Regions from separate parts of the Rhizobium sp. 62_C5_N11_2 genome, predicted to be linked through region 1. Evidence: predicted binding sites of a transcription regulator. Region 1 holds the regulator's gene; each other region holds the start of a gene.
What was found. The regulator PhoB, encoded in region 1, activates phosphate uptake and scavenging genes when phosphate is short. The targets are predictions, from matches to a motif close to TGTCATNNANCTGTCAT.
Positions count from the first base shown of each region.

Region 2: phnC (phosphonate ABC transporter ATP-binding protein) is a predicted target of PhoB. The motif match lies at 1,954-1,970, and genes of this name have one in related genera.
Region 3: AB8B31_RS22535 (DUF1045 domain-containing protein) is a predicted target of PhoB. The motif match lies at 3,397-3,413, and genes of this name have one in related genera.
Region 4: phnG (phosphonate C-P lyase system protein PhnG) is a predicted target of PhoB. The motif match lies at 3,283-3,299, and genes of this name have one in related genera.

Region 1 is NZ_JBPWPW010000001.1:182,982-188,205, forward strand. It holds gene pstA (phosphate ABC transporter permease PstA) at 1-309, shown strand, start outside; gene pstB (phosphate ABC transporter ATP-binding protein PstB) at 325-1,140, shown strand; gene phoU (phosphate signaling complex protein PhoU) at 1,185-1,898, shown strand; gene phoB (phosphate regulon transcriptional regulator PhoB) at 2,045-2,728, shown strand; gene AB8B31_RS00985 (GcrA family cell cycle regulator) at 2,993-3,526, opposite strand; gene AB8B31_RS00990 (aspartate aminotransferase family protein) at 3,946-5,145, shown strand; gene argF (ornithine carbamoyltransferase) at 5,188-5,224, shown strand, end outside.
Region 2 is NZ_JBPWPW010000001.1:4,622,960-4,627,555, forward strand. It holds gene phnD (phosphonate ABC transporter substrate-binding protein) at 50-955, opposite strand; gene phnC (phosphonate ABC transporter ATP-binding protein) at 1,042-1,887, opposite strand; gene AB8B31_RS22560 (DapH/DapD/GlmU-related protein) at 2,005-2,622, opposite strand; gene phnL (phosphonate C-P lyase system protein PhnL) at 2,619-3,326, opposite strand; gene phnK (phosphonate C-P lyase system protein PhnK) at 3,353-4,129, opposite strand; gene AB8B31_RS22575 (alpha-D-ribose 1-methylphosphonate 5-phosphate C-P-lyase PhnJ) at 4,126-4,596, opposite strand, start outside.
Region 3 is NZ_JBPWPW010000001.1:4,617,082-4,622,305, forward strand. It holds gene AB8B31_RS22515 (DNA translocase FtsK) at 1-313, shown strand, start outside; gene AB8B31_RS22520 (GrpB family protein) at 310-843, opposite strand; gene phnN (phosphonate metabolism protein/1,5-bisphosphokinase (PRPP-forming) PhnN) at 864-1,460, opposite strand; gene AB8B31_RS22530 (alpha-D-ribose 1-methylphosphonate 5-triphosphate diphosphatase) at 1,457-2,596, opposite strand; gene AB8B31_RS22535 (DUF1045 domain-containing protein) at 2,610-3,305, opposite strand; gene phnE (phosphonate ABC transporter, permease protein PhnE) at 3,446-4,789, opposite strand; gene phnE (phosphonate ABC transporter, permease protein PhnE) at 4,797-5,224, opposite strand, start outside.
Region 4 is NZ_JBPWPW010000001.1:4,628,298-4,633,521, reverse strand. It holds gene AB8B31_RS22610 (ABC transporter ATP-binding protein) at 1-871, shown strand, start outside; gene dapB (4-hydroxy-tetrahydrodipicolinate reductase) at 887-1,711, shown strand; gene AB8B31_RS22600 (2,3-bisphosphoglycerate-dependent phosphoglycerate mutase) at 1,733-2,368, shown strand; gene phnF (phosphonate metabolism transcriptional regulator PhnF) at 2,408-3,145, opposite strand; gene phnG (phosphonate C-P lyase system protein PhnG) at 3,370-3,846, shown strand; gene phnH (phosphonate C-P lyase system protein PhnH) at 3,846-4,454, shown strand; gene AB8B31_RS22580 (carbon-phosphorus lyase complex subunit PhnI) at 4,459-5,224, shown strand, end outside.

The DNA.
Region 1 (5,224 bases):
GTGTTCCACCATGTTCTGCCGCTCGCCATGCCCGGCATCCTCACCGGCACGATCATCGGCCTGGCGCATGCGCTCGGCGAAACCGCGCCGCTGCTCTTGATCGGCATGGTCGCCTTCGTCGCCAATGCGCCGACGACACCGCTCGATCCCTCGACGGCTCTGCCCGTGCAGGTCTATATGTGGGCCAACGAGGCCGAACGTGCCTTCGTCGAGCGTACTTCGGGTGCCATCATCGTCCTGCTCCTGTTCCTGATCGTCATGAACATGGGCGCCATCCTCTTGCGTCGTCGCTTCGAGCGCCGCTGGTAAACGGAGTTAAACATCATGAACATGTTGACGGAAGCTGCAGTTGAAAAGGCGCTGGATCACAAGATGAGCAACGTCCCGTATAAGATGATCGGAAAGGATGTCTCGGTTTACTACGGCGAAAAGCGCGCGCTTTTCGATGTGAACCTGAACATCCGCGAAAACACCGTAACCGCCCTGATCGGCCCGTCCGGCTGCGGCAAGTCGACCTTCCTGCGCAGCCTCAACCGCATGAACGACACGATCGACGGCTGCCGCGTCACCGGCAAGATCACCCTCGACACCGACGATATCTATGATCCCGATATCGACGTCGTCGAACTTCGCGCCCGCGTCGGCATGGTCTTTCAGAAGCCGAACCCGTTCCCGAAGACGATCTATGAAAACGTCTCCTACGGCCCGCGCATCCATGGCCTTGCCAAGTCGAAGGCCGATCTCGACCAGATCGTCGAGACCAGCCTGCAGCGCGCCGGTCTCTGGAACGAAGTCAAGGACCGCGTGCACGAATCCGGCACCGGCCTGTCGGGCGGTCAGCAGCAGCGCCTCTGCATTGCCCGTGCCGTTGCCGTCAGCCCTGAAGTCATCCTGATGGACGAGCCCTGCTCGGCGCTCGACCCGATCGCCACCGCCAAGGTCGAGGAGCTGATCCACGAGCTGCGCGAGAACTACACGATCGTCATCGTCACCCACTCCATGCAGCAGGCCGCGCGCGTCTCGCAGCGCACCGCCATGTTCCACCTCGGCAATCTCGTCGAGGAGAACGACACCGACAAGATGTTCACCAATCCCGACGATCCGCGCACCCAGGACTACATCATGGGTCGCTTCGGCTGATTTTGGCGACACCAAGCCTTCCCGTTATTCGAGGATAAAGCCCCATGGCATCGACACATATTTTTTCTGCCTATGATGATGATTTGAAGTTCCTGTCCAGGCGGATTTCCGAAATGGGCGGCCTGGCCGAGCAGATGGTCAGCGAAGCCGTGCGCGCCCTCGTCAATGGCGATACCGCGCTGGCGCAGAAGGTCATCTCCGACGACGTGATCCTCGATCACGCCGAACGCGAAATCGGCGACAAGGCGATCGTCACCATCGCCCGCCGTCAGCCGATGGCTTCGGACCTGCGCGAAATCATGGGTTCGATCCGCATCGCCGCCGATCTCGAACGTGTCGGCGACCTCGGCAAGAACACCGCCAAGCGCGTCATCGCCGTGCAAAGCACCGGTGTTCCCCGCAAGCTCGCCCGCGGCCTCGAGCATCTGTCCGAGCTGGCGCTCGTCCAGCTCAAGGAAGTGCTCGATGTCTATACCAATCGTTCCGCCGACAAGGCGAATGCGATCCGCGAACGCGACAATGAGATCGACGCGATGTACACCTCGCTGTTCCGCGAGCTCCTGACCTACATGATGGAAGATCCGCGCAACATCACCAGCTGCACGCATCTTCTCTTCTGCGCCAAGAACATCGAGCGCATCGGCGACCACGCCACCAACATCGCCGAGACGATCTATTACATGACGACAGGCGCGCAGCCGGAAGGCGACCGTCCGAAGGACGACAGCGCCAACACCGTGGGCGCGGTCACCGAATAACCGCCGGGCCAGTCGCCCGGACCAGTCAATTGCGTGCGCGCCCGTCCGGGCGCGCAAAGAGGTCGCAGCCAATTTCTGAATTTGCGCAGGATGCATTGCTTAAATCACCCCCGATTTAAGGATCATGCGCGAGGAGACCGACACGCATGATCCCGAGAGTAGCAGTTGTTGAAGACGAGGAAGCCCTCAGCGTGCTTCTTCGCTACAATCTCGAAGCGGAAGGCTTCGAGGTCGATACCATCCTTCGTGGCGACGAAGCCGAAATGCGGCTTCAGGAGCGCACGCCCGATCTTCTCATCCTTGATTGGATGCTGCCCGGCGTCTCCGGCATCGAGCTCTGCCGGCGCCTGCGCATGCGGCCGGAAACCGAGCGCCTGCCGATCATCATGCTGACGGCGCGCGGCGAGGAGAGCGAGCGTGTTCGCGGATTGTCGACGGGCGCCGACGATTATGTCGTCAAGCCCTTCTCGACCCCCGAGCTCGTTGCCCGCGTCAAGGCGATGCTGCGCCGCGCCCGCCCCGAGGTGTTGTCGACGGTACTGAAATGCGGTGACATCGAGCTCGACCGCGAGACCCATCGCGTCCATCGCAAGACCCGCGAAGTCCGCCTCGGCCCCACCGAATTCCGCCTGTTGGAATTCCTGATGTCGTCACCGGGTCGGGTCTTCTCCCGCTCGCAGCTTCTCGACGGCGTCTGGGGCCACGATATTTATGTCGACGAGCGCACCGTCGACGTCCATGTCGGCCGCCTGCGCAAGGCGCTGAATTTTTCCAACATGCAGGACGTCATCCGCACCGTCCGCGGCGCCGGCTATTCGATGGAAGCCTGAGGGCTTCCGTTCTGGTTGCTGACAAAGTCGCTCGTGCTGACGTCTGCCCCTCACCCTAACCCTCTCCCCGTAAACGGGGCGAGGGGACGTGCCCCGCGAAAGGTTGGCGGGGAACGGAGAGGTCACGGCATATCCCCTTCTCCCCGCGCGCGGGGAGAAGGTGGCGGCAGCCGGATGAGGGGCAGCCATAGGCACAAACCAAAATTGCATTAAAAAACGGGCCACTCGGCCCGTTTTTCTGCATTCTAACGATGGTCAGACCGCTCAGCTGGCCCGCGCGGCCGCCCGGCGGCGTTCGTTGACCGGCTGGTAGGCAAGCTTCTGGTGGTAGCCGCAATAGGGCGAATTGTCGGGGGATTCGCAGCCGCAGAAATGGAAGTCGTCCTTCAGCGGATCGCCGACCGGCCACTTGCAGGTGCGTTCGGTCAGTTCCGTCAAGCCGAGGCGTCGGGAAATCGGCACGACCACGTTGCCTCTCGGCACGTATTCCATTTCCTCGATCGTTTCGATCTCGATCTCTTCCTTCAGCATGGTCGCGCCCTGCTGGCGGGTAACGGTGCGCGTGGCGACCCGTGAGGCGTAGTTCGGCGCGCGCGGCGCCGACGTATTGCGCTTCGGCGTTCGTGCGGCGGTGTTGGTGCCGCCGGCCTTGGCACGGCCCGGAAGGCTTAGCCGGTGCACTTTGCCGATGACCGCGTTTCTGCTGACTCCGCCAAGCTGCGCAGCGATCTGGCTGGCGCTCAGTCCTTCGGCCCAAAGTTTCTTGAGTTTCTCGACCCGCTCGTCTGTCCAGTTCATGCCCTGTCTCCACCGTTTGCGTTGGTGATGGCAGAATCCCTCACCGTTGTCCCGGGAGCTCCGAAACAAGAAACGCTTGATCAATTTTGGTGACTAGTTCCGCCGCATGCAGTCTAGTAATTGATCTTTAACCTAGTGTGAGGCTGACTCCGTGACAAGAGTCGCATGAATCCGGATGAATCGAATTCGTAGTTTTCCCCAACTTGCTGCCTCTGCGTGGCATTTCTGCAATAATGCCTGTTGAAGACTGAAAATGCCGCTGTACACCCTTGCTGCATACGCTAAGGGCGCAGTTTTGTTGACATTGCAGCGCGAAAAGGAAATAGTGCCACTCGCCGCCGCAAGGCGGCATTTTTGATTTTTCGGGCCTGGTTTCCTTAGCCGGAGTCATTGCCCGGCAACTTGATGGAGATCGCGCCATGGCTGAAGCCGCGCCGCTTTATGACACCTATTCTCGTGCCCCGCTGCGGTTCGAGCGAGGCGAGGGCGTGTGGCTGATCACCGAAAGCGGCGAGCGATATCTTGATTTCGGCGCAGGCGTTGCCGTCACCTCAGTCGGCCACAGCAATCCGCATGTTGTGGGCGCACTGAAGGAGCAGGCCGACAAGGTCTGGCACCTGTCGAACATCTATGAGATCCCCGGCCAGGAACGTCTGGCGAAACGGCTGACGGACGCCACCTTCGCCGACAAGGTGTTCTTCACCAATTCGGGCGCCGAGGCGCTCGAATGCGCGATCAAGACGGCGCGCCGCTACCAGTTTTCCAAGGGCCATCCCGAGCGCTTCCATATCATCACCTTCGAAGGCGCCTTCCACGGACGGACGCTGGCGACGATCGCCGCCGGCGGCCAGGAGAAATATCTCGAAGGCTTCGGCCCCAAGGCGCCGGGTTTCGATCAGGTGGCTTTCGGCGACATCGAAGCGGTCCGCGCCGCGATTACCGATGCCACGGCTGGGATTCTCATCGAGCCAGTGCAGGGCGAGGGCGGCGTCCGTCCTGCCACCACCGAATTCATGAAGGCGCTCCGCCAGCTCTGCGACGACAACGGCCTGCTGTTGATCCTCGACGAGGTCCAGACCGGCGTCGGCCGCACCGGCAAGCTCTTCGCCCATGAATGGGCGGGCGTCACCCCCGACATCATGGCTGTCGCCAAGGGCATCGGCGGCGGTTTTCCGCTCGGCGCCTGCCTTGCCACTTCAGAGGCCGCCTCCGGCATGAAGGCCGGCACGCATGGCTCGACCTATGGCGGCAATCCGCTCGCCATGGCCGTCGGCAGTGCCGTGCTCGACATCATCCTTGCCGATGGCTTCCTCCAGCATGTGCGCGACGTCGCACTGGTCTTCCGCCAGGGCCTCGCCTCACTGAAGGATCGTTATCCCGATGTGATCGAAGATATCAGAGGCGAGGGGCTGTTGCTCGGCATCAAGGCTGCCGTTCCCTCCGCCGAACTGCTGCAGGCGATCCGCGCCGCCCATCTGCTCGGCGTACCCGCCGGCGACAACGTCATCCGCCTTCTTCCGCCCCTCGTGGTTACCGCCGAGGAAGCCCGCGAGGGCCTTGCCCGCATCGAGCGCGCCGCCGAAAGCATTCGCGCCTCCAAGGTCAAGAAGACGGCTTGAAGAGATTGCCGCCTTCGGGCGCAGCACAGGTAAGAAGACGATATGAGCCCTAAACATTTCCTCGATCTTTCGGCGGTCA
Region 2 (4,596 bases), 4.4 Mb from region 1:
AAAGATAGAGGGCGGCCGTTGCCGGCCGCCCTCATTCGAAACGGCTCGATCAGCCGCCGATGGCAGCTTTGCGGACGTCGACGACGGCGTTGTAGAAGTCGTGCTTGACGGGCGCGTAGCCCTTGTAGTCGCCGCCTTCGACAGCGGCGAAGCACTTATGGTCCTTCTCCGGCAGAGCCGTGAAGAAGGCTGCAAGCTTCGTCTGCCACTCTTCGCCGAGAGCGTTGCGAACGACGAGCGGGCCGTTCGGGATCAGCGGCGAACGCCATACTTCGACCAGCTTGTTCGGATCGACGGCGCCCTTGTCGACTTCCTTGCGGAAGGTACCGGAGGTGTAGCCGTCCTTGAAGTCGCCGATGCCCGAGCTATCGTCGACGGCAATGTCGACCTTGCCGTCATAGGCAGCGAGAAGGTTGTTCTCGTGACCGCCGTTGAACTGGGTCGAGGCGAAGAACTTGTCGTTCGGCATGCCCGTGTCCTTCGGGATCTGCGTCAGCGGAACGAGGTAGCCGGAGGTGGAATCCGGATCGGCGTAGCCGAGCTTCTTGCCCTTGGCGTCCTTGATGGACTTGATGCCGGAGGACTTCAGAGCAAGGCCGATCGAGTAATAACCCGTCGAGCCGTCCTTCTGCTGCGTCGTCAGGATCGGCGTGACAGCCTTCGAATCCTTGATGTAGACGGCGGCGTAGCCGGAGGCGCCGAGTTCGGCGAAGTCGAGCGTGCCGCCGAGCAGGCCCTGGATCACGCCGTCATAGTCGGCGGCCGGGAAGAGCGAAACCTTCTCGAAGCCGAATTCCTGCTTCAGGTGGTCGGCAAGGCAGGCATAGTTGCGCAGGCGGTCGGTTTCGTTTTCGCCGCCGAGGATGCCGATGCGGAATTCCTTCAGGTCTGCAGCGTGGGCAGCGCTGGCGAGCGCGAAGAGCGCCGTTGCCGCAAAGAGTGCTTTCTTCAACATGTTCTCTCCTATTGACCGGTGTCCCCGGCCTTCCCGTTACGAAGAAGTGTGCCCTTGACGCGGGCGCTCGATCGCGGCTGCCTCTCTCAGAGGCCGGCCAGCGCCAGCGGCTGTGTGCCGGCGGATTGATTGTCTGCCCGCTCGGGGGCGATATTGATCGATGTCGAGGTCACCGTTTCGTCGATGCCGGCGCCGTCCTTGTCCGTCCCGTAGATTTCCTTCACCGCTTCCGCGGTCAGCTCCGAGGGCTTGCCGTCGAAGACGACGCGGCCGCCGGCCATGCCGACGATGCGCTCACAATAGTTGCGGGCGGTGTCGAGCGTGTGAAGGTTGGTGATGACGGTGATGCCCTCGCGCTCGTTGATATCGCGCAGCGCATCCATGACGATCTTGGCGTTCAGCGGATCGAGCGAGGCGATCGGCTCGTCGGCGAGAACCATCTTCGGGTTCTGCATCAGAGCGCGGGCGATCGCCACGCGCTGCTGCTGGCCGCCGGAAAGCGTGCCGGCTGCCTGCAGCGCTGTCTGCTCGATGCCGAGGCGTTCGAGAGCCGCGATGGCATGCACGCGTTCCTCGCGAGTGAAGATGTTGAGCAGGCTCATAAGCGTCGAGCGATGATTGAGGCGGCCAAGCATGACATTGGTGAGGACGTCGAGGCGCGGCACCAGGTTGAACTGCTGGAAGATCATCGCGCAGTCGCGCTGCCAGTTGCGCAACGCCTGGCCGCGAAGCCCGGAGACCTCGACGCCGGCGAAATGAATGGAGCCGGAGCTCGGCTCCTGAAGGCGGTTGATCATGCGTAGCAGCGTCGACTTGCCGGCGCCGGAGCGGCCGATAATGCCGACCATCTGGCCCTGAGGAATAGCGAGCGTGACGGAATCGACGGCGAGCTTTTTTCCGAAACGACGTGTGACATTCTTCAGCTCGAACATCATGCTCTTCCCTTGCGATCCAGGCCTTGGTCAGCATCGCATTAGTCCCGCTTGATGAACCTCACATGTCATATTTGTGTAAGTCCTGTCACAATTCTCCGCCCCTATATCGGGGGTTTAAACGCCGTAACGGGACAGAAAATCTTCCGCGCTCAGGTTGCGGAAATCCGGGAGCGCCTGGCGCAGCCGGTCGTGCTCCCAGTCCCACCAGGAAAGCCTGTCCATCCGTTCGCCGACCTCTCCTGGAAAGCGCTCGCGGATGAGCTTTGCCGGCACGCCGCCGACGATCGTATAGGGCGCGACGTCCTTCGAGACGACGGCGCCGGCTCCGATCACCGCGCCGTTGCCGACGTTGACGCCCGGCAGAATGGTCGCCCCGTGGCCGATCCAGACATCGTTGCCGATCGTCACGCGATTTGCGCGCCGCCAGGCGAAGAAGTCCGTCTCCATATCGCCGTCCGGCCAGTAGTCGGCGGCGCGATAGGTGAAATGATGCAGTGTCGCGCGCCAGGTCGGATGGTTGGTGGCGTTGATACGCACGGCGGCGGCGATATTGACGAACTTGCCGATCGTCGCACACCAGACGGAGCCGTCCTGCATGATGTAGGAATAGTCGCCGAACGTGGCCTCGCTGATGCGGCAGCGTTCAGAGACCTCCGTATAGCGCCCGAAGGTGGAATCGCTGACGGACGCCGTCTCATGAAAATAGGGCTCGATACCCAGCTTGCGGCTCATGCAGCGATCTTTCTCGGTGAGAATTGCTGGACGTCGAGGATGCGGTCGGCGACGGCTTCGCGCACCTCTTCGTCGTGGAAGATGCCGAGAAGGGCCACCCCCGCCTTCTTCTTTTCCGCGATCATGCCGACGACGACGGCACGGTTCCTGGCATCGAGTGAGGCTGTGGGTTCGTCGAGAAGCAGGATCGTATGCTCGGTGATGAAGCCGCGCGCGATGTTGACGCGTTGCTGCTCGCCGCCGGAGAAGGTGGCGGGCGGAAGCTGCCAGAGCGTTTCCGGCAGATTGAGCCTGGCAAGCAGGGCGCCCGCCTTTTCCCGCGCGGTGACGGCGTCCTCGCCGCGTGCCACCAGCGGTTCGGCAACCACGTCGATCGCCGCGACGCGCGGCACGGTGCGCAGGAACTGGCTGACATAGCCGAGCGTATCGCGGCGGACGTTGAGCACGGTGCGCGGATCGGCGGAGGCGAGATCGACGATGCGGTCATTGTGACGGATGAGGATCTGGCCGGTGTCGACGGCATAATTGCCGTAGATCATCTTGAGCAGCGAGCTCTTGCCGATGCCCGATGGGCCACCGAGCACGACGCATTCGCCCGATGCGACCGAGAAGGTGACATCGGAGACGACAGGTAGCTTGATGCCGTCGCGCAGATGCATGGTGAAGCTCTTCGAGACTTCGGAAACGACGAGGGGCGTTGCCATGATTTCTTCTTCCTTGGTTTAGGACCTCAGACCTGCAGGATCGAGGAGACGAGCAACTGCGTGTAGGGTTCGCGCGGATCGTCGAGCACGCGGTCGGTAAGCCCGTGTTCGATGACGTAGCCGTCCTTCATCACCATCATCCGGTGCGAGAGCAGGCGGGCGACGGCGAGATCGTGGGTGACGATGATGGCCGAGAGACCAAGATCGTTGACGAGGCCGCGGACCAGATCGAGCAGGCGCGCCTGCACCGAGACGTCGAGGCCGCCGGTCGGCTCGTCCATGAAGACGAGCCGCGGCCCGGTGACAAGGTTGCGGGCGATCTGCAGGCGCTGGCGCATGCCGCCGGAAAAGGCGCGCGGCTGATCGTCGATGCGGTCGGCGTCGATCTCGACGCGTTCGAGCCAGTCGATCGCCGAAGCGCGGATCTTGCCGTAGTGCCGGTCGCCGATCGCCATCAGCCGTTCGCCGACATTGGCGCCGGCCGACACCGTCATGCGCAGGCCATCCGCCGGATTCTGGTGCACGAAGCCCCAATCGGTGCGCATCAGGAAGCGCCGCTCGGCCTCGTTCATGCGGTAGAGGTCGCGGTAGCTGCCGTCGCGCATGTGATATTCGACGCTGCCGGTGCTCGGCAGCAGCCGGGTGGAGAGGCAGTTGAGCAGCGTCGTCTTGCCGGAGCCGGACTCGCCGACGATGGCCAGCACTTCGCCGGGCCAGAGCTCGAAGGAGACGTCGCGGCAGCCGATACGGTTGCCGTAGAATTTCGAAACGTCATGGACTTTGAGAAGCGGCGTATCGCTCATTCTGCAGCCTCCCGGGCCAGCATCTCGCCGGCATGTCCGTGCGCGCGGCGGTCTTCGCAATGATCGGTGTCGGAGCAGACGAACATCCGCCCGCCCTTGTCGTCGAGAACCACTTCGTCGAGATAGACATCCTCCGCACCGCAAAGGGCGCAGGGTTTATCGAAACGTTGGATATCGAAGGGATAGTCCTCGAAATCCAGGCTGACGACGTCGGTATAGGGCGGAACCGCATAGATGCGCTTCTCGCGTCCGGCGCCGAAGAGCTGCAGCGCGTCCGACATGTGCATCTTCGGATTGTCGAATTTCGGCGTCGGCGACGGGTCCATGACATAGCGGCCGTGGACCTTCACCGGATAGGCGTAAGTCCGCGAGATGCGGCCGTTATGGGCGATATCCTCGTAGAGCTTCACATGCATGAGACCGTATTCTTCGAGCGCGTGCATCTTGCGCGTCTCGGTCTCGCGTGG
Region 3 (5,224 bases), 4.4 Mb from region 1:
AACCCAGGGCCGCCCGGAATATCTCGACACCGTCACCGCCGACGAGGAGGAAGAGACGGAAGAGGAAGAAGCCGGCGCCGTCTTCGACAAGAGCGCCATGGCCTCGGAAGATGGCAATGAACTCTACGAGCAGGCGGTCAAGGTCGTCATGCGCGACAAGAAGTGCTCGACGTCCTACATCCAGCGCCGCCTCGGCATCGGCTACAACCGCGCCGCCTCACTGGTGGAACGCATGGAAAAGGAAGGTCTCGTCGGCCCGGCCAACCACGTCGGCAAGCGCGAGATCGTCTCGGGACGGGGTGACGGCGATTAATCGGGCGCGGAGTGCGGCTGCGCACTCCACGTCCTCAAGTCTGCCAACCGCAGCGTCTCGCTGACGAACGTGGTTTTTCCGGCGGTGTAAAAATCCCAATCGCCGCCTGCCTCTGCGGCCAGCCGGCGTTTCAGCTCGGCATAAGCCTTGGCTCTCTCGGGGTGAACCCTGAGATAATCGCGAAACAGAATGCGCTCCCGATGTCCGCGATTATCGGGTCCGCAAAGATAGAGCCTGAAGCCATAAGCTTGATGATCACGGGTGAAAGCCCATCGTTGCTCTCCGGTATCGCCGTGGAAGACGAAATCGGCAGCGCGCACCACCTCGATCGCCGTCGACAGGAACTCGTCGGATATCATCACGGCATCAAGGTCGATCTTCGGCTTGGCTGCCAGCCCAGGCACTGATGTGCTGCCGATATGATCGATCGAAAGCAGGCGGTCACCGAGCAGAATCGAGATCTCGGTGCTGATCTCGGCAAACAGCCGCGGCCAAGAGGGATCGTAGTCGACCACTTTGATGGCGCGCATGCCTTTTCCCTCGATCCTGGTCAGTGCGCCTTGGTCAGCAATCCGTCCAGGATCTCGATCATCTTCTGCTCGGCCTCTTCGAGCGAGCCGCTATTGTCGAGCTCCACCACGTCATATTCGCCACGCACGGTCAGCGGTCCGCGGGCGAGCCGGGCCATGATATCCTCATGCGTCTCGCGTCCGCGCGCCTCCAGCCGGCCGGCGAGCACCTCGGGGCGGGCGGTGACGTTGATGACCTTCAGCCGCGGGAAGGCGGCCTGGAAGCGGTGAAGCGCCGAGCGCGAGCCGTTGGCGACAACGACATGGCCTCTGGACAGCGCCACCGAGACCTCGGCGGGAATACCGTATTTCAGGCCGTGCGCTTCCCACCAGACGGCGAAGGAGCCTGATTGCTCCATGGCGGCAAACCCTTGGAGGGAGACGGAAAGATGGTCCTCGCCGCCGGCATCGCGGTGGCGGGTGATGACGCGGCGGACGAAATGCACGTTCTCACGGCCGGCAAAACGCCGGGCGGCGAGGTTCATCAGCGTGTCCTTGCCAGCACCGCTCGGACCGACGACAACGACCATGATGCCGCGCTCGGCACCGGCTCCTGCGTGGGGTTCGTGCGGCATCATGCGACACGGCGTCCTTGGCGCCAGACGGAGCGTGTCACCGGCACGCCGTGCGAACGATGGACGCGGACAAGATCGGCGCGCAGCCCGGTTGCGATCCGGCCGCGATCGTCGAGGCTGACGGTGCGGGCGGGCGTCGACGTCACCATGGCGATCGCCTTCGGCAGGCTGATGCTCTCCACCTCATCGGCGAGGATGAAGGGCGCATGCAGCAGGCTGAGCGGTACGTAGTCGGAGGAAAGCACGTCGAGCACGCCCATCTCGGCAAGGTCGCGGGCGGCGATATTGCCGGAATGCGACTTGCCCCGCACGATGTTCGGCGCGCCCATCAGCACGCTCATGCCATGTTCGTGCGACGCCCGGGCGGCATCGAAACTGGTCGGGAACTCGGCGAGGCGCACACCGTTGTCGATCGCCTCGTCGACATGCGAGAGCGTCGCATCGTCATGGCTTGCCACGGTGATGCCGCGCTCGGCGCAGACCTTGGCGATGGCGTTGCGATGCGGCGTCGAATTGCGCGCCGATTCTGCCTGACGCTTGGCGACGAAACGCGCGAACGCCTCGTCGCTCAGGCCCCGCTTCTTCTGGTAGTAGAAGATATATTGGTCCATCGTCTGGAACTGACGCTGGCCGGGCGCATGATCCATCAGCGAGACGAGCCGCACATGCCGGTCGTTTTCGAAATCGGCGAAGTGTTCGAGCACGTTGTCGGCCGAGACCTCGCAGCGCAAGTGGATGAGGTGCTCGGCGCGCAGCCTGCCTTCCTTCTCCGCCGATTGGATGGCGTCCGCCATCTCGCGCATCTCGCCATGTTCGAAGCCGCCGTCCTCGTCCGCACCCATGCGCAGGCAGTCGAACACCGTGGTGATGCCTGACGTGACGATCTGGGCGTCATGCGCCTGGACTGCGGCGGTCTTGTTCCAGCGAATGCCGGGACGCGGTTGATAATGGCCTTCGAGATGATCGGTGTGCAGCTCGACGAGGCCTGGAATGACGTAGTCGCCTTCGAAATCTTCGCCGGCTACCGAGTTGCCCTCGGAGATGTCGGCAATCTTGCCGTCGCGGATGAGGATCGAGCCTGAGAGGATGTCATCCTCGAGAACGATGCGGGCGTTGGAAAACACGGTCTCTTTGCTCATGTCGTCAGGTCTTTCAGCTTTTGGCGCCGGCAAGCGGCAGCCAGGAATGAACTTTGAACGGCGCACCGCGCGTCTCCTCGATGAAGACGGCAAGGCCGGAAATCGAAAGCGGCCGGCCGATGAAATCGGCAAAACGCTCTGTCAGGATCGCTTTCATCACCTGAGCACGTGTCTCTGGCACTTGGCCGCTCAGCGTCATGTGAAAGCCGAAATCCTCCATGACGTAAGGATAACCCCAGCGCTGCAGATGGGCGCGCTGGCTGTCGCTGAGCTTCTCCGGATTGCGCCGCGCCATATCGGCCTCGGAAAGCGCTGCCCGGAACGGTTCGAATGACCTTACCACTTTCGCGGCGAAATCCTGAAGAGGTTGATGAAGTGAACCGGGAACGAGGGCAAAAAAACGGCCGAGCTGGCCGAGCACGAGCTCAGGAATCTCGAAGGCTTGCGTGCGCTGGGCAAAATCCTCGGCAACGGTCATGAGATCCTTCTCGGTGACCGAGGAGGCGAGGGAAAAGGGCGCCTTGATCGTGGCGTGAAAGCCGTAACGGCGCGGGTCGGCGGTCAGCTCGAACTGTTCAGGCGCACCCAGTTGCTCATATTCCGGTGCGGGGTAGGACTCGCCGGTGAAAGCATTGCGGCCGAGCCAAAGCGAGGCCGCGCCGGTCAGGGGATCATCCTTCGGCGGCGAGAAATAGAGAGCGTAGCGCAAGGCTTTTATCCTGGAGATCGTCCAAACGGGGAGGGCACTGTGCAGTGATTTGGCGGCGAACCGCAAGCAGGCTCCCGGCTAAAAGATTTCCGTGACAGAATGATGATGGCGACAGCGCCGCCACTGCTTTGATGGATGGGTCAGTGGGCTTTCGTGCCCATCAGCCGGTGGCGCAGCGCGTTCGAGGCGGTGTCGAAAATGAAGACGACGATCAGGATCAGAATGACCATGTAGGCGACGTTTTCCCAGTTGGCGTTGGTGCGCATGGCCTCCCACAGCTTGAGGCCGATGCCGCCGGCGCCGACAGCGCCGATAATGGTCGCGCCGCGCACGTTCGATTCCCATTGGTAGAGCGTCTGGCTGACGAAGACGGGAACGATCTGCGGCATAATGCCATAACGATGAACGAGCACGGTCTGAGCGCCTGTTGATTTGATGCCTTCCCGCGGCTTGTTGTCGATATTCTCGAGGCCTTCGGAATAGAGCTTGCCGAGCGTGCCGGTCTCGGTGAGGAAGATCGCACCGCTGCCGGCGAGCGGGCCAGGGCCGAAGGCGCGCGTCAGGAACAGCGCCCAGATCAGCATATCGACCGAGCGCAGGAAATCGAAGAAGCGCTTCAGGATCTGGTTCAGCAGGCGGTTCGGCGTGATGTTGCGCGCTGCCAGGAAGGCGAGCGGAAAGGCGGTAAGCGAGCCGAGCAGCGTTCCGAGGAACGCCATGACGATCGTCTGGAAAAGCTTGGTCCAGACGTCGCCGTGCTGCCATTCGCTGTTGTTCCAGATATCGTCGAAGGCGAGCGACAGGTTGGATTGGTCGGGCTTGATGCGCGGAACGGAGACGATGAGGCTGACGACCTCGCCGAACGGCTTGTCGAAGAAGGATGATTGCGTGTCGAAGATGAAATTCGCCCAGCCCATGAAACGTTTGCGGATCTTCACCCGGTCGACTGAGATGCTGACATTGCCGGCAAAGCCGAGATCCGCCAGCACGTTGTCATCATAGACTGTCATCCAGCCGGGTACCGGTCCGACGACTTTCGGCGCGCCGCTCGAAACTTCCACCGGGACGCTGACGCCATGCGCGGTGACGATCGTCTCGTTCTTGGAGACGGTGACGCTGCGGCCGGTGCCGCTGATCGAAACGGTGATGCTGCCGTCGGGATTGTTGACCAGCCAGTCCGGGTGCGGATTGTTGCCGAGCGGCGAGAAACGCGGATAACGGATGTCGATCGAGCCGTCATCCCCAATGCGGAATTCCGGTTGAACGTCGTAGCTCACCCATTGGCTGAGATAGATGCCGACGCGCTCCCAATGGGCTTCGGCAAAAAGCTTGGGCAGGTCGAAGAACCACACGGCATAGAGGCTGTAGAGCAGCGTCGCGATGAGGATCATCAGCCCGCCGAAACGCTGGCGGAACGACCGGTGGAAATATTCCGGATAGCGCGTTTCTATCTCATGCATGCGGTTTGCGTCGATCACCGTCATGGCGGCCTCAATGTTGCAGGAGGAAGGCGTGCTCGCCGACGAGGCGGCGGCGCAGCCATGCGGAGAACTGGTCGACGGCGACGATCGTCACGAACAGCAGCAGAACGAGCGCCACCGTCTTGGCGCCGAAGCCACGCGAGATCGAGAGCTTCAGCTCCTCGCCGATGCCGCCACCGCCGACGGCGCCGATGATGGTCGAGGCGCGCACGTTGATCTCAAGGCGCAGCAGCGCATAGGAGGTGAAATTCGGCAGCACTTGCGGCAGGGCGGCAAAGCGCACGCGTTCCCACCAGTTGGCGCCGACGGCTTTCATACCCTCGTGAGGCTTCATGTCGATATTTTCGGCCACTTCGTAGAAGAGTTTGCCGAGCGCGCCGATCGTGTGCAGGGTGATGGCGATGATGGCGGCGACCGGCCCGATCGACAGGATCGCCG
Region 4 (5,224 bases), 4.4 Mb from region 1:
TCGACGGCTTGCCCGCCTGCAGGTGCAGATGGAGCGCGCCGTCGTCAATGCGCGGATGATCTACGAGTTGCTCGACATGGAACCGCGCCAGCGCGACCTGCCAGATGCCCGGCCGCTGACCGTGACGCAGGCGAGGATCGAATTCCGCAACGTTTCCTTCGCCTATGGCAACGAAAGCGTCCTCAGCGGCGTGAGCTTCATCGCCGAGGGCGGGTCGACCACCGCACTTGTCGGTCCCTCGGGTGCCGGCAAATCCACCGTCATCAGCCTCATTCCGCGTTTCTACGATCCGCGCGAAGGCGAAATTCTGATTGACGGGCAGGACATCGCCCACATCACCAAGAAGTCGCTGCGCCAGCAACTCGCCTATGTCTCGCAGCAGCCCTATCTGTTCGAGGGCACGATCCGCGACAATATCCGCTATGGCCGGCCGGAGGCGACCGATGCCGAAGTGGAAGAGGCGGCCAGGCTTGCCTATGCGCATGATTTCATCTCGGCACAGCCGCAGGGTTACGAGACGCCGGTCGGCGAAAACGGCGTGACGCTTTCGGGCGGCCAGCGTCAGCGCCTGTCGATCGCACGCGCCCTGGTGCGCAATGCGCCGATCCTGCTTCTCGATGAGGCGACCTCCGCCCTCGACACCGAATCGGAAGCCGCCGTGCAGAAGGCGCTCGACGAAGCGATGACCGGACGCACCGTCGTCGTCATTGCCCATCGGCTCTCGACCGTGGTGCGCGCCGACAAGATCGTCGTCATGCAGCAAGGCCGTGTCGTCGAAGAAGGCAATCACGAGACGCTTGCGAAGGTCAGCGACGGTCTTTACGCTCGCCTCAACAACCTGCAGAGGCCCTCGGCCTCCGATTCAAACTGACCTGGTGAGACTGACATGAGCGATGCTGCGATGAAACTGGTGGTGGTTGGCGCAGCAGGACGCATGGGGCAGACGCTGATCCGGCTCATCCATTCCATCGACGGCGTGACGGTGCATGCCGCGGTCGAGCGCGCCGGTTCGCCCTTCGTCGGCAAGGATGCCGGCGAGATCGCCGGTCTCGGCCCGACCGGCGTCATCATCGGCGACGATCCGCTCAACGCCTTTCTCGATGCCGAAGGCGTGCTCGACTTCACCTCGCCCGCTGCAACGGTGGAATTCTCAGGTCTCGCCGCGCAGGCCCGCATCGTCCATGTCGTCGGCACGACGGGCTGTTTACCCGATGACAACGCCAGGATCGCCGCGGCGGCCCGCCATGCCCGCATCGTCAAATCAGGCAATATGAGCCTCGGGGTCAATCTGCTCAGTGTGCTTGCAGAGCAGGCGGCGCGTGCGCTCGACCCTGATGACTGGGATATCGAGATCCTGGAAATGCACCACAAGCACAAGGTGGATGCGCCTTCCGGCACCGCCCTTCTCTTCGGCGAGGCCGCGGCAAAGGGGCGCGGCATCGATCTGGCCTCGAAGTCGGTCCGGGTGCGCGACGGCCATACCGGCGCCCGTGAAGCCGGCACGATCGGTTTTGCGACGCTGCGCGGCGGCTCCGTCATCGGCGAGCATTCCGTGCTTTTCGCCGGAGAAGGCGAAATCGTCACCTTGTCGCACAGCGCGGCCGACCGCTCGATCTTTGCGCGCGGCGCCATCAAGGCGGCGCTCTGGGCGCACGACAAGAAGCCGGGTCTCTATTCCATGCTCGATGTGCTCGGGCTTTCTTCCTCATAACGATACTACGGAGGCATATTCATGAGCGGTACCCTCGTCCTCGTTCGCCACGGCCAGAGTGACTGGAACCTGAAGAATCTCTTCACCGGCTGGAAGGATCCCGATCTGACGGAGCTCGGCATCCAGGAAGCCAATGCCGGCGGTACGGCGCTTGCCGAATACGGGATCAAATTCGATGTCGCCTATACCTCGGTGCTGGTGCGTGCGCAGCACACGCTGAAGCTCATCCTCGACAAGGTCGGCCAGCCCGATCTCCAGACGATCCGCGACCAGGCGCTGAACGAGCGCGACTATGGCGATCTCTCCGGCCTCAACAAGGACGATGCCCGCGCCAAATGGGGCGAGGAACAGGTGCACATCTGGCGCCGTTCCTATGACGTGCCGCCTCCCGGCGGCGAAAGCCTGCGCGACACCGGCGCCCGCGTCTGGCCCTACTACCTCACCGAGATCCTGCCGCGCGTGCTCAGGGGCGAGAAGGTGCTGGTGGCCGCACACGGCAATTCGCTGCGCTCGCTGGTGATGGTGCTCGACAAGCTGAACAAAGAAGGCGTGCTCGCCCTCAACCTCGCGACCGGCGTGCCGATGGTCTACAAGCTGAAGGCGGATTCCACCGTCGCTTCAAAGGAAGTACTCGGCGACATGTCGGGCGCGCATTGATCTCAGCTGACCTTTCCCCGCTTCGGCGGGGAAAGACGCTCAGTTCTCGATGGTGAACTGCACCCGGTCGGCCGCGAAACGGCTGATCGAATATTGCACCGGCACGCCGTCAAGATCGGTATTCATTGCCTTGGCGATCAGAAGGATGGCACCGGGAGTGAGTTCAAGGTCGGCCATATCGGCTGCGCTTGCATGGGCGGCCGTCACCTCGGTCGTCGCCCGGACATAATCCGGCAGGCCGAGTTCGGCGAAAGCCTTGGTGATCGATTCCCCCGCCCGGTAGGCCTCGCCGATACCGGCGAAGCGTTCGGCCGGAAACCAGCTCGTCGCCCTTGAAACCGGCCGCTTGTCCGCCTGGCGCAAGGTTTCCAGGCGGATCACCTGTTCTCCCGGCTTCAGGCCCAGCCAGCGGGCGACCTCTGCATTCGCTTCCTCTTTCGCCTCATCGAGCAGAAGACCGCGCATTTCACGCGCCTGATCGCCGATGCCGGCGGTAAAGCGCGTGCGCCTTGTGATCGGGAAATTCAGCCGCTCCTTGCGTTCGATCAGCGTGCCGCGACCTTGTACCGCACGGACGATCCCCTCCTGCGACAGCGCCGCCAGCGCACTGCGCACCGTATGCCGGTTGACGCCGAATTGCACCGCCAACATGGTTTCCGGCGGTACCATTCCCGTTTCGTCATAGGCTCCGTTGCTGATCGCCTCGCGAATCCGATCGGCGATCTGGCGCCACAGCGCCACGCCGGTTTGCCTTTGCACCTGCTTCAATCCCGCCATTCCACCCCTGCCCGCTATTTCTCGCCTTCTGCATAATTCGATCCTGAAAACGATCCCGATTTCAGGATCGAATTATGCAGCAATTCAAAATGCTACAGCGTCCTTTGCGCGTCTGAAAAGACGCGCGGCGCTGTAGATGTCACACGCTTGTCACGACATCGATTTAGAGCTAAATGTATCTTGTATGGTTGTCTATATCAATAGACATTTTAAGGGAAGCGGCGATGATACCAGCGGACAGGACAGACGCTGCGTCACAGACGGCATCCGGGCGCAAACGCGCCGCCGATCTGCTGGCGCGTGCGGAACGCAGCGAACTCACGGCGGTCTTCGATGCGCTGCCGCAAAAGCCTGTGGCCCATCAGGTGCGCGGACCGGAGACCGGGCTGGTGATGGTGCGCGGACGCATCGGCAGCGGCGGCGCTCCCTTCAATTTGGGCGAAGTGACCGTGACGCGGGCCACGGTCCGGCTCGACACGGGCTCGGTCGGCCATGCACAGGCGCTCGGCACCGACCGCGAGAAGGCCCGGCTTGCGGCGATCTTCGACGCGCTCTGGCAGGAGGACGCGACGAAGGATTTCGTCGAACAGGCACTGCTTTTACCGATCGCCGAACGGATCGCCGATGCCGAACGCCGCAAGGCGGACGAGACGGCGGCAACCCGCGTCGATTTCTTCACCATGGTGCGGGGAGACAACTGATGGGCCTGAAGACAGAAGCTCTGACCGGTGGCTTTGCCGAGCCGGTCTTCCATGCCCAGAGCGTCTTCAAGATGCTGATGGACGGAATGGCCCGCCCCGGCACGATCCAGACCGTTCAGCCCGATGTCGCTCCGCCGGCACCGCTCGGCATCGCCGCCGGCACGATCGCGCTGACGCTTTGCGACCACGACACGCCCGTCTGGCTTTCCCATGGACTGGCGAGATCCGCCGTGCCGGAATGGCTCGGCTTCCATGCCGGCGCGCCGTTGACCAGCGAAAAGGCCGAGGCGCGCTTTGCCTTCACCGAGGCCGGCACCGCACTTTCCTCCTTCGGCCTCTTTGCATCAGGCACGCAGGAATACCCCGACCGCTCGACGACTGTTGTCATCGAGCTCGCCGAACTCGAGGGTGGCCGCAGGCTGGCCCTGATGGGTCCGGGCATCCAGAGCGTGACGGAGATCGCGCCCATCGGCCTGCCGGAGACCTTCCTGCGGCTCTGGACCGAGAACCGTGCGCTCTTTCCGCGCGGCGTCGACATCGTGCTGACGGCGGGCAAGCGTTTCCTCTGCCTGCCGCGCACCACCAAGATCACAGCAACGGAGATCTGAGCTCATGTATGTTGCCGTCAAGGGTGGCGAGGCCGCCATCGCCAATGCCCATCGCCTGCTGGCCGACCGCCGCCGCGGCGACCGTTCGCTGCCGGCGATCGGCATCGAACAGATCGTGGCGCAGCTGGCGCTCGCCGTCGATCGCGTCATGGCCGAGGCCTCGCTTTTCGACCGCACGCTCGCAGCACTTGCCATCCGCCAATCACGCGGCGATATGATCGAGGCGATCTTCCTGCTGCGCGCCTACCGCACGACACTGCCGCGTTTCGGCTATTCCAGGCCGCTCGACACGGCTGATATGACGATCGAACGCCGCATCTCGGCGACTTACAAGGATCTGCCGGGGGGCCAGTTGCTCGGCCCGACCTTCGACTATACCCACCGGCTGCTCGATCCCTCGCTGCTTTCTGACGAGGCGGTCGAGACGCCCGCGCTGCGCGCAGCCGAGACCGGCCGCGTCATGCGCGTCTCCGAAATCCTCGGCGAAGAGGGCCTGATCGAGGCCGATGGCGACATGCCGGAAGATCACGAAATCGGCGACCTGACCCGCGAGCCGATGGAATTCCCGATGACCCGCGATCTGCGCCTGCAGGCGCTTGCCCGTGGCGACGAGGGCTTCCTGCTGGCGCTCGGTTATTCCACCCAGCGCGGCTATGGCCGCAACCACCCCTTCACCGGTGAAATCCGTATCGGCGACGTCGAGGTGGAATTCGATGTGCCGGAACTCGGTTTCGCCGTCTCGCTCGGCATTATCCAGATCACCGAATGCC